DNA from 3 places in the Weissella sp. MSCH1 genome. Region 2 is predicted to be linked to each of the others. Evidence: predicted binding sites of a transcription regulator. Region 2 holds the regulator's gene; each other region holds the start of a gene.

Region 1 (4,630 bases), on a different contig from region 2:
TCATTGATTATGGCTATAAAACGACAAATGATTGCTGGTATCTTGTTGACACTAGCTGTCGCGCTTGTTGCAAAATTCGTTTCACCTTGGTTACCAACGTTGGGCGCTGAAGCCTTGGCGATGGTGCTAGGGATTATATTAGGAAATACTGTGTTTGCCCAGCAACGGTGGGGTGCCGGTGTGAAGTGGGCTGAAAAATATCCCATTGAAATTGGTATCGCTGCCTTGGGGCTAAATGTCACGTTACAGAACATTGAATCATTAGGCTGGACTGGCATCATCTTTATTTTGTTGCAAATGTTGGCTACGATTTTAGTGGTGATGTGGCTGGGTGGTCGCGTCTTTAAGGTCGCACCACAAACAGCGATGTTAATGGGTGCGGGAAATGCGGTGTGCGGTTCAAGTGCGATCGCATCAGTTGCACCAGCAGTCGGCGCAACTGATGATCAACGGCGTACGTCTGTTGCGACAGTTTCGCTAGCCGGCGTGGTGCTCTTATTCGTTTTGCCAATTATTGGTCCAGCGGTCTTTCCGCATAATGACTTGCTAGTGAGTGCTTTAATTGGTGGGACTGTGCAATCGGTTGGTCAGGTATCGGGAACGGCCTCGTTGGTTGGTGGCGACGTGGTGACATATGCGCCAATTTTTAAAATGTTGCGTGTCATTATGTTGTCAGTTGTCGTGATCTTGATGGCGCGACATGCCTCGAAGTTGACGCCGCTTGAAGCGACTGCGCCCAAAACAAGTGTCAAAATTCCATGGTTTGTGATGGTGTTCGTGGTTTTGATGCTGGTGAATTCATTTATCAGTTTGCCTCACGTCCTGACCGGCACGGCCCATGAAATTACAAGCTTCTTCGGTATTGTCAACTTGGCGGGGATTGGCTTGAATTTGAAGTGGCAGACCATTAAGCAGTCAGGCATGAAGTTCTTGGGTTATGGTTTAGTAACAATTATTTTCCAGGTTGTGTTGGCTATTGTCCTCATTACAGTATTGATGAAATAAGCAATTAAGAACGTCTAGCAGGCAGTTGCTAGGCGTTTTTTGTCGCTAACTAAAGATGAGTTAACCACAAAAACAACACTTTTTTGTACTATTCTGTGAACTTTTTGCGTACACTAATTGGGTTCGCCATACACTAGTATTCGGCGACTAAGAGAAGAGTACAAAGAGAGGGATTTAGATAATGACGATGACAGTTCATACGCAGGCGTTCATGCTGGAATTTGGTAATATTTTGGTGAAGTCAGGGATTCGACCTGATGTGGCAGGCCAAGTGGTAGCCAAGTTGCATGCTTACGAGGCTGAATCAGGGGCCTATCCAAATGGTCACCCATACCCAACACCAACGATGTATAACTTTGGTGGGCAAACGGCGGCAACGTTTGCGCAAGGGTTAGTAATGCTAGCAAACATCGAAAAGCGAACAGGCAATTTAAAGCGTATCTACGGCATCGGTCATGCTGAATTCCAACGATTTATCAGTTTGACGCAAACGCTCCATGATCACTTGTTGAAGCAGTCGGTGGCGCAAGTCTGGGCGCTAAATGCGACTGAGTTTAGCAAGTTGACGGGCATTGCGATGCGCAGTCATCAATCATATAAGCGCGCCGTAGAACATTATCTAATGGATAATGTGGCACCCATTGATTCGGAGCATAATGGTGTTTCATTATATTAATCAGCGTAACTAATTGGTACGGTCCAATCAAAATGTTTGGTTGGACCGTATTTTTTTATTTTGATAAAGTAGACCAATAGCTGCTGTGATAAAATATACGTGGAAAAAGGAACTAGGTTAACAACTGGTTGTAAATAAAGGAGGTAATTGCGATGCGAATTACTAGAGAGATGTTGCCAGGTATTGGCCTGACGGTTGCCCTCGCAGTCGTTGCAAAGTGGTTAACCCCATTACTACCGTTTTTGGGTGCGGAAGGCATCGCCATGTTGTTAGGAATTGTAATTGGGAACACTGCCTTTCGTCAGCAAATCTGGAACCCCGGGGTTGATTGGTCAGAAAAGTACTTTATTCAGTTTGGCATTGCTTTTCTCGGTTTAACGGTCACGCTTAGGACGGTTGAGCAGTTAGGCTGGCAAGGGATTTTGTTTATTGTGTTACAGATGACGGCCACAATTTTAATTGTGATGTGGCTCGGTGGGCGCTTCTTTAAGGTATCACCTGAGTCAGCGATGTTGATGGGTGCAGGGAATGCAGTGTGTGGCACGAGTGCGATTGCTGCCGTTTCGCCGGTAATTGGCGCTAATGATACGCAACGCCGGACTGCTGCTGCGACAGTGTCGTTGACTGGTGTGGCATTGTTGCTGGTCTTGCCAACCATCGGACCGGCTATTCTAGGGCACAATGATTTATTATCGGGTGCTTTGATCGGTGGCACGTTGCAATCGGTTGGTCAAGCGGTTGGCGCTGGTTTGATGGTCAATGATGCAACTGGCACGTACGCAACATTGTTTAAGATGCTACGCGTGGTGTTATTGGCCTTTGTGGTCATGGCCTTTACGAAGATGAGTCGACCTGGACAGGCGCGACAAGATGTTGCTGCGACGGCACCAGCGAAGCCGTTTTGGCGCATGATGCCATGGTTCGTTACGGCCTTTGTCATCTTTATGTTGGTGAATACGATGCTTGGCTTACCAGCGCCGGTAGTTGCTGTCGCCAAGGAATTGGCAAGTTTCTTCGGGGTCATTAATTTGGCCGGCATTGGGTTGAGTTTGAAATGGTCAATTATCAAGAATTCGGGTATTCGCTTCCTGAGTTTTGGTTTGGTCATTGGTGTGATTCAGGTGTTGCTAGCGCTTGGCTTGATTCACCTGTTAATGATGTAAAAAGTAGTAAGATGAAGCCTCAGATTATCTGATTGTTATTCAGATAATTTGGGGTTGTTTTAATTTATGTGATACATTAAACAATAATCACTTAAAAAGGGGCATATAAGATGGCAACTGTTGCAGAAATTCTAGGAACGAAGTATCCGTTGATTCAGGGATCGATGGCACGTATTTCACGGCATGAGTTGGTTATTGCTGTTTCAAATGCTGGCGGATTAGGCGTGTTAACATCTGCCGGTTTTGATAAGGAAGAATTGCGCGCGGAAATTAGGCGCGTTAAGGCCGGCACGGATAAACCGTTTGCCGTTAACTTGATGTTAATGATGGATAATATTCCAGATTTGGTTGATGTCATTATTGAGGAACAGGTGCCAGTAGTGACGACTGGGGCTGGCACGCCAAAACCTTATATGCCAGCTTTCAAGGCAGCTGGCGTTAAAGTGATTCCAGTCATTCCGTCTGTCAAGGTAGCAAAGAAAATGGCTGATTTAGGGGCCGTTGCAGTTGTTGCTGAGGGGATGGAATCAGGTGGTCATATCGGTGGGACGACGACAATGGCGTTGGTACCACAAGTAGCCAGCGCAATAGATATTCCGGTGATTGCAGCTGGTGGTATCGGTGACGGACGTGGTGTGGTTGCTGCATACGCGTTAGGTGCGCAAGGTATTCAAGCAGGGACAATCTTCTTGGCAGCTGATGAAACGCCGGTAGCGGATGCGTTCAAACAAGCAATTTTGGCTGCGGATGACACGGCAACAGCGGTAACCGGACAACGTATCGGCGCACCGGTGCGAACAATTAAGAATGCCATGATTGCCAAGTATATTGAACTTGAAAACGCCGGTGCTTCATTTGCGGAATTAGAATCGTTGACGATGGCATCACTTTCAAAGGCTGTCTTTGATGGTGATGTTGAAAACGGTTCAGTCATGGCCGGCGAAATTGCTGGTATGGTTAACAGCAAGCGTCCTGTTAAGGACATCATTGAAGGTTTGTTCAATGAAGCCGAAGCCGTTGTGAAGAATTTGAAGATTACGTATTAATAAGACTACTAGTTGTTGTGATAAATAAAAATGACCGCCAGGAATTTAAGCCTGGCGGTCATTTTATTTGCGCAAATTAAGCTGGCACAATTTTGATGTGCAACCCGTTTGCATCGATTTTGTGGGTCACTTGGATACCGTTTGCTGTTGCAACAGCTGGTTCGTCGGGGTTTTCGTGAACGGCCATGTAGGCGTTGAAGAAATCCTGCGATGACCAGCTCATGCCGTGCTCAAAGGCAACGAATGCACGACCAGCTTCGTCGCTATCAGCATCTTCTGAATCGATGAAAATCATCGTTGCTTGATCATCCTTAACTAAAACCGTGACTTGGACACCCTCAAAAACATCGGTGTTACCGTGTTCGTCGAGCTGTAGACCACGGTGGCTTTCCATGTTGAAGTTTCGACGCAACTTATTGTACTTTGCGAGTGATTTCATGGGGAAAATCTCCTGTTCTGTATAATTGACAACCTTAACTTTACGCTGACTTGAAGTAAATGCAAGTGAAGAGTTCGTCAGTGAAGCGTATACTTGAGAGAAACAAACGAGCGGGGAGTATTGTTAATGCTATTTACAGAATTGAAGGATTATGTCGTTTTCGATTTAGAGATGAACGGTAGTAATCAAATTATTGAAATTGGGGCTTTGAAAATTACCACTGGCAAAGATATTGAAAAATTTTCCGTGATTGTTAATAACCCGCCCAAGGGTAGTGGGATGGCGTCATTTAAATTTATTA
Region 2 (4,630 bases):
CTAATCCATAGACTAAATGATAAAAATCCGTTATTTCAATATCCGCATCCCCTTTAACAAAGCGATAGTACGTCGCCCGGTTCAAACCAGAGTACGTTAACAATTGTGTCAACGGGATGTTCTTGGCTTTGCGGATATCGTTAATTACTTGACCTACATGATCAGTCATCTGTCTCTATAACCCCCCAGGCAATTCGGAACAAAATAACAAACGTTTGCGTCACTTCCCCCGCTTGATCAGGATTGTCATGAATTGCCTTCATAAACCGACTAATTTTTTGCTCGGCATCTAACAAAATTTGCGGATTATGTTCACGCCACGCCTGCTCGATATCAGCCAAGGCCCGTCGGTATGGGGCATGCTCTAAAACGTATTCGGCGGGGGATAGCTCATTAATAAACCCCACAAATTTTACATAGTCATCGTAGTTTTTCCGAGTCAGCACCGTCTCAGCCATTATCAAGATATTATCAGACCAAATCGTTGTCACTTCTACAGCGGGAAAACGCTCGCGAAATTGCTGTTTATCAATGACGTATTTTTGAAACTCGGCGAGCACTGATTCAATTGGTGCATCTGGTGACAATGAGATGAAGTATAAGGTGACTTCTATCGCTGTCCATAGGTCTGTTTTGGCCACTAACCGGCGCATTTCCTGTTTCAACAGGGCTTTTTGTTCCTCATCGTCAAACACCAGTGCTAACGCATATTCGGCAATCAGCAACACTTCCCGGTCAGCCAACAGCTGAAACTCCTCAACTTGCGCCTCTAAATCGGTAATGATTTGTTTAGCAAGTGTGAAATCGCCCATCCGCATGGCGCGCCCAAATTTCATCAAAAAACGACCATAGGCCGATAATTCGCCATCTTCAGCGTAGGCAATTAAATTAACGGGACGGCCACCCATAAACCGAATTAGCCGAATTGCTAATTGTAAATTCAGCGGAGTCTCCCCTTTCATCACCCGATAATAGGCCGACTTACTCATCACGTGTTGATCAATGTCTTTCGTATGTATCCGGCGGTTCTGCTTCATATGCCGCATCGCCTCTAACAGACGTTCACTATGCTTATTCATTACGCCACTACTTCTTTTTTATAGTCATTACTAGCAGTGTATCAAACATTTTTGTGATTAAACAGGTCGCCCATGTCCCAATCATAGGACACTTTTTATGAAATTATCACCCTCATTCTGAACCGGTTTCCCGTTATTAGCAAAAAACACTTTGTTTACCAGTACGTAGCGGTAAACAAAGTGTTTCACGTATGATTTAAGCTTCAGCCCCACCAAAATTGTTGATGAAGTAAAGCAATGTTTGTAACTCGTTCGTCAAGTCAACGTTTTGCACGCGGACGTCATTTGGGACGTCCAAACGTAGTGGTGTGAAATTCAAAATTCCGTGCACCCCAGCCTTTGCCAAACGGTTAGCCAAATCTTGGGCAACTGGCGCTGGAACCGTCAAAATAGCCACATCAATCCGTTGATCTGAAATCTGCTTTTCCAAATCATCAAGACTGTAAACTGGCACACCAGCTTGAATCGTGTTCACGATATCTTCGTTGATATCAAAGGCTGCCGAAATTCGCGCATTAGAACTTTGGTGGAAGTTAAAGTTCAACAAGGCTTGACCAAGATTTCCAACTCCAACTAGGGCAACTGAAGCCAAAGTATCTTGATTCAAAATTTCACCAAAGAAAGTCATCAACGCCTTAACGTCATATCCGTATCCGCGCTTTCCCAAAGCACCGAAATATGAAAAATCACGACGAATTGTCGCTGCGTCAAATTTTACTGCATCAGAAAGCTCATTTGATGAAACACGTGTTGTGCCCGCATCCAGCAAAAGCTTCAAATAACGGTAATAAATTGGCAATCGCTTTGCGGTTGCGCGTGGGATGTCATGTTCTGCCATGTCAGCCGTCCTCATTATTCTTTATTTTTTTATCTCTAAGTTATTTCACAAATAAATTCTCACTTGTGAACTCTCTATCCTTATTAATAGTAACATATAACCACCTTTATGTGAACTAAATAACAATTGTTTTTCACAAAAGAAAAGGACCACTCGTCCGAAAAAGTGGTCCTAATGCCTAAATATCGCCGTTTTTCAGACGGATTTTTAGCCAATAATTTTTTCATTAATGCTTTGGCTTACCCTTGTTTTTGCTGTGCTTACGCTTCGCCTTTTTCTCCTTTGCAAAGCGGTCCGTTCGTGACACAACTTCCTCAGTGGCTTGCTTCTTAGGCGCTTTCTTACCTAGGCGGGGCTTTGCTGGCTGCTTTGGTTTTACTAAGGTTGGTTGTTGACCAGCCACTGCTGCCGGCGCGGGTGTTGGTGCGCCAGTTGAGCCAGAAAATGACTTAGGTTTAGCCGCTTGTTCAACTCCCGTTACAAGTTGGATGTCAACAGCAACCAAACGACGCAAATCACGTAAATCGTGGTCATTTCCAAACGAAATGACCAAACCATGCTTACCCATGCGACCAGTACGGCCAGCACGGTGCGTATACGTCTCACCAGTGCGTGGCAAATCAAAGTTAATAATTGCAGGCAAATCGGGAATATCCAAACCGCGGGCTGCCACATCAGTCGTCAGTAGGAATTTTGCTGTCCCCTTGCGGAAGTTTTCCAATGACTTTGCACGCGTTGAACTAGAATCACCACGAACTAGCGTTGCCATGGCGACGTGCTCGTGGGCTAGGAAACTAGCCGTAATCTTCAATTGCTTCGTCGTGTTAAAGAACACGATGGCTTGGAAATTCTTGCGGGCAGCTAACTGGCGCAACCGCTTATTGCGTTGCTCACGGGCTGTTGGCCAGAACTCATGGGCAATTGCGGTTGGGATTGGCACATTACGTTGGTCAATGCGGTTAAATTCACGGTCGAATAACCCAGCCGCGATTGTTTGATCGACTTCTGTGGCACCAAATAACGCCACCTGCACGTCTTGATCATCGACGGTATCCCAAACGGCATCAATTTGCTTAGCTGTATCTTCGGTTAAGAGTTCATCCGCTTCGTCCAATAGCAATGTGCGCAAACGACGCAACTTTAACTTACCATTATCAACGAGCTCAGCCACACGCCCAGGCGTCCCAACAATCACTTCAGGGTGCTTCTTCAATGCATCCAATTGACGCTTAACATTGGCCCCACCTGTTAAGGCCAACACCTTCAAGTCTAATAGCGTCGCCCACTCACGGACCACCCGTGTCGTTTGCATGGCCAACTCTTGTGATGGTGCCAAAATAAGGAGTTGCTCACCATCCCCTGGCACTAAAGTCGGCAACAAGGGCCATGTAAAGGCCAATGTCTTACCAGTTCCTGTTGGAGCCAGCGCATCGATTGATTCACCATTTACCAGTGGTTCAGCCACGGCTTCTTGGATTGGCGTTAGGGTTGTAAAGCCTACTGATGCCAAACGTTCTTCAAAACGAGTATCCATTCTTTTTCCTCATGTCATTTCGTTTACTTTTCGTTCCTTTCATTGTAACAGAAAAGCACGCTTCATAACTGTTCGCGAACAGATTATGAAGCGTGCTTTTAACAATTACTTATCTGCTGGGAAAACAATACCGGCATCTTGACGCAAATTAGTTAACACAATATTCACGCGTTGACTCAACGTCAGCAATTCGCGATATGTCGCGTCTTGACCAATTGGGTCATTAATAATCGCTGCGAACACTTGCATCTCTGGCACCATTGGATTTTCTGGTGCTGGTGTGCTAATTTCAGTGTCGTTACCAGCGCCATCTTTATAAACGACTTCACCCAATTCAGCGATTGAATCAATCACAATCGTGTCACGCATCCCCAAAATTTCTGAATGCAAATAACTGTTGGCTCCCTTACCAAATTGAATAGTCACATCAAAGTCAGCATAGCGCAAAACGGCAATCCCGCGACCGTCTGCCCCATTACGCAATGGCGTTGCGAAATAGTGACTTTCTTGTGGCATCCCAAATAGCTTAATCGCGGCATATAATGGATAAACGCCTAAATCAGTCAAAGCACCAGCACTAAACTCACGAGTTAAGACATTCGGCTCCTTACCTGCCAAATAATCATCAAAGCGTGATGAATACTTTTCATACACTAACGTTGCCCCAGAAATATGCGTCATCTCTGCAACTTTCGCTTCAATCGCTTTAAAATTAGCCTGATGTACGTGACGAGCAGCCTCAAATAAGCGGACATTTGGGTGCTCACGCAAAGCCGAGTAAACTGCTTCATATTCCTTAGTATTTGAAAAGGCCGACTTTTCAACAATCACATGGAGGTCATGCGCAATCGCCTGCAGCGTTTGCTCATAATGCAAGCTGTTTGGTGATGCAATATAAACGACTTCAATGCCACTCTCATAAAAGGTAGCCAAATCTGTATATACCGCAACTTCACCAAAATCTTTGGCAAACGCCTCACCAGATTCGGTGCGTCGTGAGTAAACCGCTGTTAGTTGGTACGCTTGCGATTCATGCGCCGCTTCCACCAACATCTTCGTAATCCAATTTGTGCCAATAATCCCTAACTTTAACGTCATCATTCACTCCTTAGTTAATCTAATATCCCACTTTAAAGCGCTTTCAATAATGCTATTGTACCATCAAAATCCAAAAAAGCT
Region 3 (4,630 bases), on a different contig from region 2:
TGGCGGATGTCAGTCTGACAACGGCTGATTTATTGCGCTTTGTCGCAAGGGGGTAGTGACGAATGTTTAATGATATGATGCACATTTTAACGACCCAGTCTGGTGATATTTTGACGGCTTTGCGGGAACACATCCTCTTATCATTGATGGCAATTGTCATCGCGACGGTGATTGCGTTGCCACTGGCCATTGCGTTGATGAATCATCGTCGTGCTGGCGAGTGGGTTTTGCAGTTAGCGGGCGTTATTCAAACCATTCCAAGTCTTGCCATTTTAGGGGTGCTGATTCCGTTGGTTGGTATCGGGACGGTACCAGCTGTAATTGCGTTGGTGTTATATGCCATTATGCCGATTTTTCAAAACGCTTATGCGGGATTGACTGGGATTGATCCAATTTTGTTAGAAGCTGCGGATGCCTTTGGGCTGTCAAAGCGTTTCAAATTATTCCGAGTCCAATTACCATTGGCGTTACCAATGATTATGTCTGGGTTGCGCATCGCGATGGTTATGATTATTGGAACGGCCACGTTGGCTGCGCTAATTGGTGGTGGTGGTTTGGGTACCTTTATCATGTTGGGAATTCAGACGAATAATAATGCTGAATTGTTGATTGGGGCCATTTTATCGGCGGTGCTGGCGTTGGCTTTTTCATGGGGCATTCGCTTGTTGAGTAAGCTATCAGTCCGCCGTGTTGGGGTGCTGTTAGTCAGTGCAATCGTCATTATCGGTGGTTTTGCGGGTTACCGGGCAATTAACCAACCAGCAGGAACGATTACAATCGCTGGTAAGTTAGGTGGCGAACCAGAAATTTTGATTAATATGTATAAAGACCTCATTCAAGCCGATAACCCCAAAATGGCTGTCCAATTAAAGCCAAACTTTGGGGGGACGACCTTTATTTTTAAGGCGCTCCAAGGTGGCCAAGTGGATGTGTACCCAGAATTTACGGGGACGGTCTTACAGTCGTTAGTTAAGGTTAAGGGGTCAATTTCACACGATAAGCAGACAGCGTACAAGCAAGCGAAGACGTTGATTAAGCAGCAACACAACTTGGACTTATTGGAACCAATGAAGTACGAGAATACGTACGGTTTGGCGGTTCGTCAAGCTGATGCCAAGCGCTATCACTTACAGACAACTTCAGACTTGTTACGTCAAAGCGCGCAGATGACAGCTGGGTTTGACCCGGATTTCTACAAGTTGTCAGATGGCTATCCTGGACTAAAGAAGGCGTATGGGTTGAACTTCAAGAACATCGTGCAAATGGAGTCGAGTTTGCGGTATGAAGCGTTAGCTAATAAGCAAATCGATGTGACGGACGCTTACACGACGGACCCACAGTTGAAACAAGATCACTTGGTAACGTTGGCAGATGATAAACACTTCTTCCCCCCTTATCAGGGCGCACCGTTGGTCAACGATAAAACGTTACAAAAGTATCCAGGGATTGCTAAGAGTTTGAATAAGCTATCTGGTAAAATTACCAACCAAGATATGATTGAAATGAATTATCAAGTTACGGTGCAACACAAGAAGGCGGCCCAAGTCGCCCGAACTTATCTTGTGAAGCACGGTCTGATTAAATAATAGGCAATACAAAACCCGCCATTCGAATTGAATGACGGGTTTTTGTATTGCTTATTTTTGAATGTGACGACCGTGCACCAGGTAGTAGAGTGGTAGTCCGATGATGGCGAATAGGGCAACCATCGTAAATAAACCACGGTAACCGAGGGTTGGCACTACCAAGCCGAGTAGGTATGGGCCAAAACCGAGGGCCATATCAAAGAAAATGAAGTAGGTTGAAGTGGCCTGCGCTAATCGGTCGGAGGCCACAACTTTGGTAACGGTTGCCTGGATGGCTGATTGGAAGTTACCGAAACCTAAGCCGACTAGTACGGCACCGAGCAGCATGCCCCAACCGGAGTGCATTCGGGCAATTGCGAACAGACCTAAAGCAGTTGCGAGTAGGGTTGGATAAATGACGAAGTTCTCGTTGTGTTGGTCCATTAACCGGCCCATGAACGGACGGGAGAGCAAAATCACAAAAGCGTAGACCAAGAAGAAATATGACGCAAACGTCACCAAGTGTAACGAACTGGCAAAGAAGGCCAAGTCACCTTGCAAGGCAGCGTATCCCAGCGCCACAAAGGCCATCGTTAAGGCAATTGGGAAAACACGGGGCTCTAATAGCTGACTGAAAATGGACGTCTTGGCATCTACATGACCGCGGTCAATCGCGATTTTATCGCCGTCGAGCATAAACGAGAAAAACAAAGCAATTAAAGCAATCACAGCTTCCAACCAGAAGAGGATGTGGTAAGACACATACTGTGTGATTAAGAGCGCTAAGAATGGGCCAAATGCGGTTCCCAAAATGGTTGCTAACGAGAAGTAGGCAATCCCTTCACTACGGCGCGATTCTGGAATGACTCGGACGACAGCAGTGTTCGTGACGGTGCCAGTAAAACCAACTGCGATGCCTTGCCAGAAACGAACAAATAGGAGATACCGAATGCCCAATTCGAGCTGGTAGGCTAACAGTGAGGGCAAGAGAATCGCCATGCTGAGGATTGTCATTTGCTTAGCCGTGAGATGCTGGGTGATGAGACCAGAAAAAATGCGGGCAATCATTGTCCCGATAATCGTCATGCCAGCCACTAAACCAGCTGTCGCGGTACTGACGTGATAGGTTGCGACGGCATACGGACTGATGGCAACAAACAAACTATAAAAAGTCACCATGCTAAGTAACTGAATTAAAAATAATTGCATAAATGGGCGATTAAATAACCGCTCGGTCTGTGTGGACATAGGGTGGAACTTCCTTTCACTTCTATCTAACTGAACGTTGCGTGTAAAAGGCGTAACGTGAAAAACAACTTATCTACCTTATCACTGCCAGGAAAACTAGCGCAAATGAAAAAGACCGGTGCAACTATATTTTTTCGTGAAAACGGTAACAATTAATCGGTTAAGGGTGTATAGTATTAGCTATAAATGAGAAAAATAACAACTTATTTGGAGGATGCTATCCATGGAAGATTTTCGTTTTGTGAATAAGACAGACATTCGTTTTGGTAAGAATCACATTGATACGGAGCTGCATGATGCGGTTGCGCAATTCGGACAAAATGTCTTGTTGGCATACGGTGGTGGTTCAATCAAGCGTTCAGGTTTGTATGAACGTGTGATGAAGGCTTTGTCAGGCTTGAATGTTATTGAGTTGTCAGGTATCGAACCTAACCCAAAGATTGACTCAGTTCGTGAAGGGCAACGCCTTGTTAAGGAACATGATGTTGACGTTGTGTTGGCCGTTGGTGGTGGTTCTGTTATCGATGCGTCAAAGGTGATTGCTTCTGCTAAGTTCTACGAGGGTGATCCTTGGGACTTGGTGCTGGATGCGGATAAGCGTTACGCCATCGATCAATTGCCATTGGTTGATATTTTGACGTTGTCAGCCACTGGAACTGAGATGAACTGGGCATCAGTGATTTCAAACCCTGAGACGAACCAAAAGATTGGGACGTTTGGTCCAAACACGCCAGCTGTTTCATTCTTGGATCCACAATTGACGTATTCAGTATCAAAGTGGCAAACGGCAGCTGGATCAATCGATATCTTCTCACACTTGACGGAACAATATTTCGATCAAGCGAACGATACGGATATTCAAGATGGTCAAATCGAAGGCTTATACCGTGCGGTTATTAAGTGGGCACCAATTGCATTGGCAACGCCAGATAACTATGAAGCACGTGCAAACTTGATGTGGGCATCAACGATGGCATTGAATGGTTTGGTTGGATCAGGTAAGCAAAATGCTTGGACGGTGCACCCAATTGAGCACGAATTGTCAGCATTCTATGACATTACCCACGGTGTCGGTTTGGGTATTTTGACACCACGTTGGATGAAGTTTGTCTTGTCTGATAAGACAGTGGCGAAGTTTGCCCGCTTCGGTCGTAATGTCTGGTCAATTCAAGATGATGACGACCAAGTTGTGGCTGAAAAGGCTATTCAGGCAACGTATGACTGGGTGAAGTCATTGGAAGTACCAACAAACTTGCCAGGTGTTGAAATCACTAACGATGAACACTTCCAAGAAATGGCTGAATCAGCGGTAACGTTCGGTTTGGACAATGGTTATGTGCCAATGACACCGGCTGATGTAGTGGCTTTGTACAACGCATCAATGACGTCAGACGATTTTGAAAAGTAAGATCAATCGATAGCGGTACAGGTAGTGAAAGCTAGCTGTACCGCTTTTTTTGCTAATTCTATCAAAATGGGTATATATTGGATATATTGTGATTTTTGAGAGGAGAGCGTTATATGCCCACAGGAGTTATTGTTAATGCACTAGCCGTATTAATTGGCGGTATTGTTGGTGGTGTTGGTGGTAAATACTTATCAGAGAAGTTTAAGACTGAGATTAATATGATCTTTGGTCTGGCGTCGATGACGATGGGAATCATCGCGATTGCACCGACCAAAAATATGGCCGCGGTCATTTTTGCTTTGATTATCGGAACCGCGGTTGGCTTATTACTGCATGTAAGTGCGTGGATTAACCGTGGGGCGTTCCAAATGCAACGCATCATTGCCCGATTTGTCCCAGCAAACAAGAC

What was found. Region 2 encodes Rex, which represses fermentation and respiration genes when NADH is low (regulators of the CRP and FNR family bind a similar motif). Its sites were predicted from a motif close to TTGTGAANTANTTCACAA; they were not measured.
Region 1: a site for Rex is predicted at 2,911-2,928, ahead of ACJ28U_RS11125 (nitronate monooxygenase). Genes of this name have one in related genera too.
Region 3: a site for Rex is predicted at 2,948-2,965, ahead of ACJ28U_RS00690 (iron-containing alcohol dehydrogenase). Genes of this name have one in related genera too.

Annotation. Positions count from the first base shown of each region.
Region 1 is NZ_JBJMBA010000046.1:135,360-139,989, reverse strand. It holds gene ACJ28U_RS11140 (YeiH family protein) at 10-1,005, shown strand; gene ACJ28U_RS11135 (hypothetical protein) at 1,187-1,681, shown strand; gene ACJ28U_RS11130 (YeiH family protein) at 1,834-2,844, shown strand; gene ACJ28U_RS11125 (nitronate monooxygenase) at 2,955-3,890, shown strand; gene ACJ28U_RS11120 (hypothetical protein) at 3,967-4,329, opposite strand; gene ACJ28U_RS11115 (PolC-type DNA polymerase III) at 4,456-4,630, shown strand, end outside.
Region 2 is NZ_JBJMBA010000031.1:26,870-31,499, forward strand. It holds gene ACJ28U_RS02760 (hypothetical protein) at 1-169, opposite strand, end outside; gene ACJ28U_RS02765 (hypothetical protein) at 162-1,079, opposite strand; gene ACJ28U_RS02770 (redox-sensing transcriptional repressor Rex) at 1,276-1,917, opposite strand; gene ACJ28U_RS02775 (DEAD/DEAH box helicase) at 2,144-3,451, opposite strand; gene ACJ28U_RS02780 (Gfo/Idh/MocA family protein) at 3,557-4,549, opposite strand.
Region 3 is NZ_JBJMBA010000019.1:1,603-6,232, forward strand. It holds gene ACJ28U_RS00675 (ABC transporter ATP-binding protein) at 1-56, shown strand, start outside; gene ACJ28U_RS00680 (ABC transporter permease/substrate-binding protein) at 63-1,586, shown strand; gene ACJ28U_RS00685 (MFS transporter) at 1,638-2,774, opposite strand; gene ACJ28U_RS00690 (iron-containing alcohol dehydrogenase) at 3,037-4,221, shown strand; gene ACJ28U_RS00695 (DUF554 domain-containing protein) at 4,335-4,630, shown strand, end outside.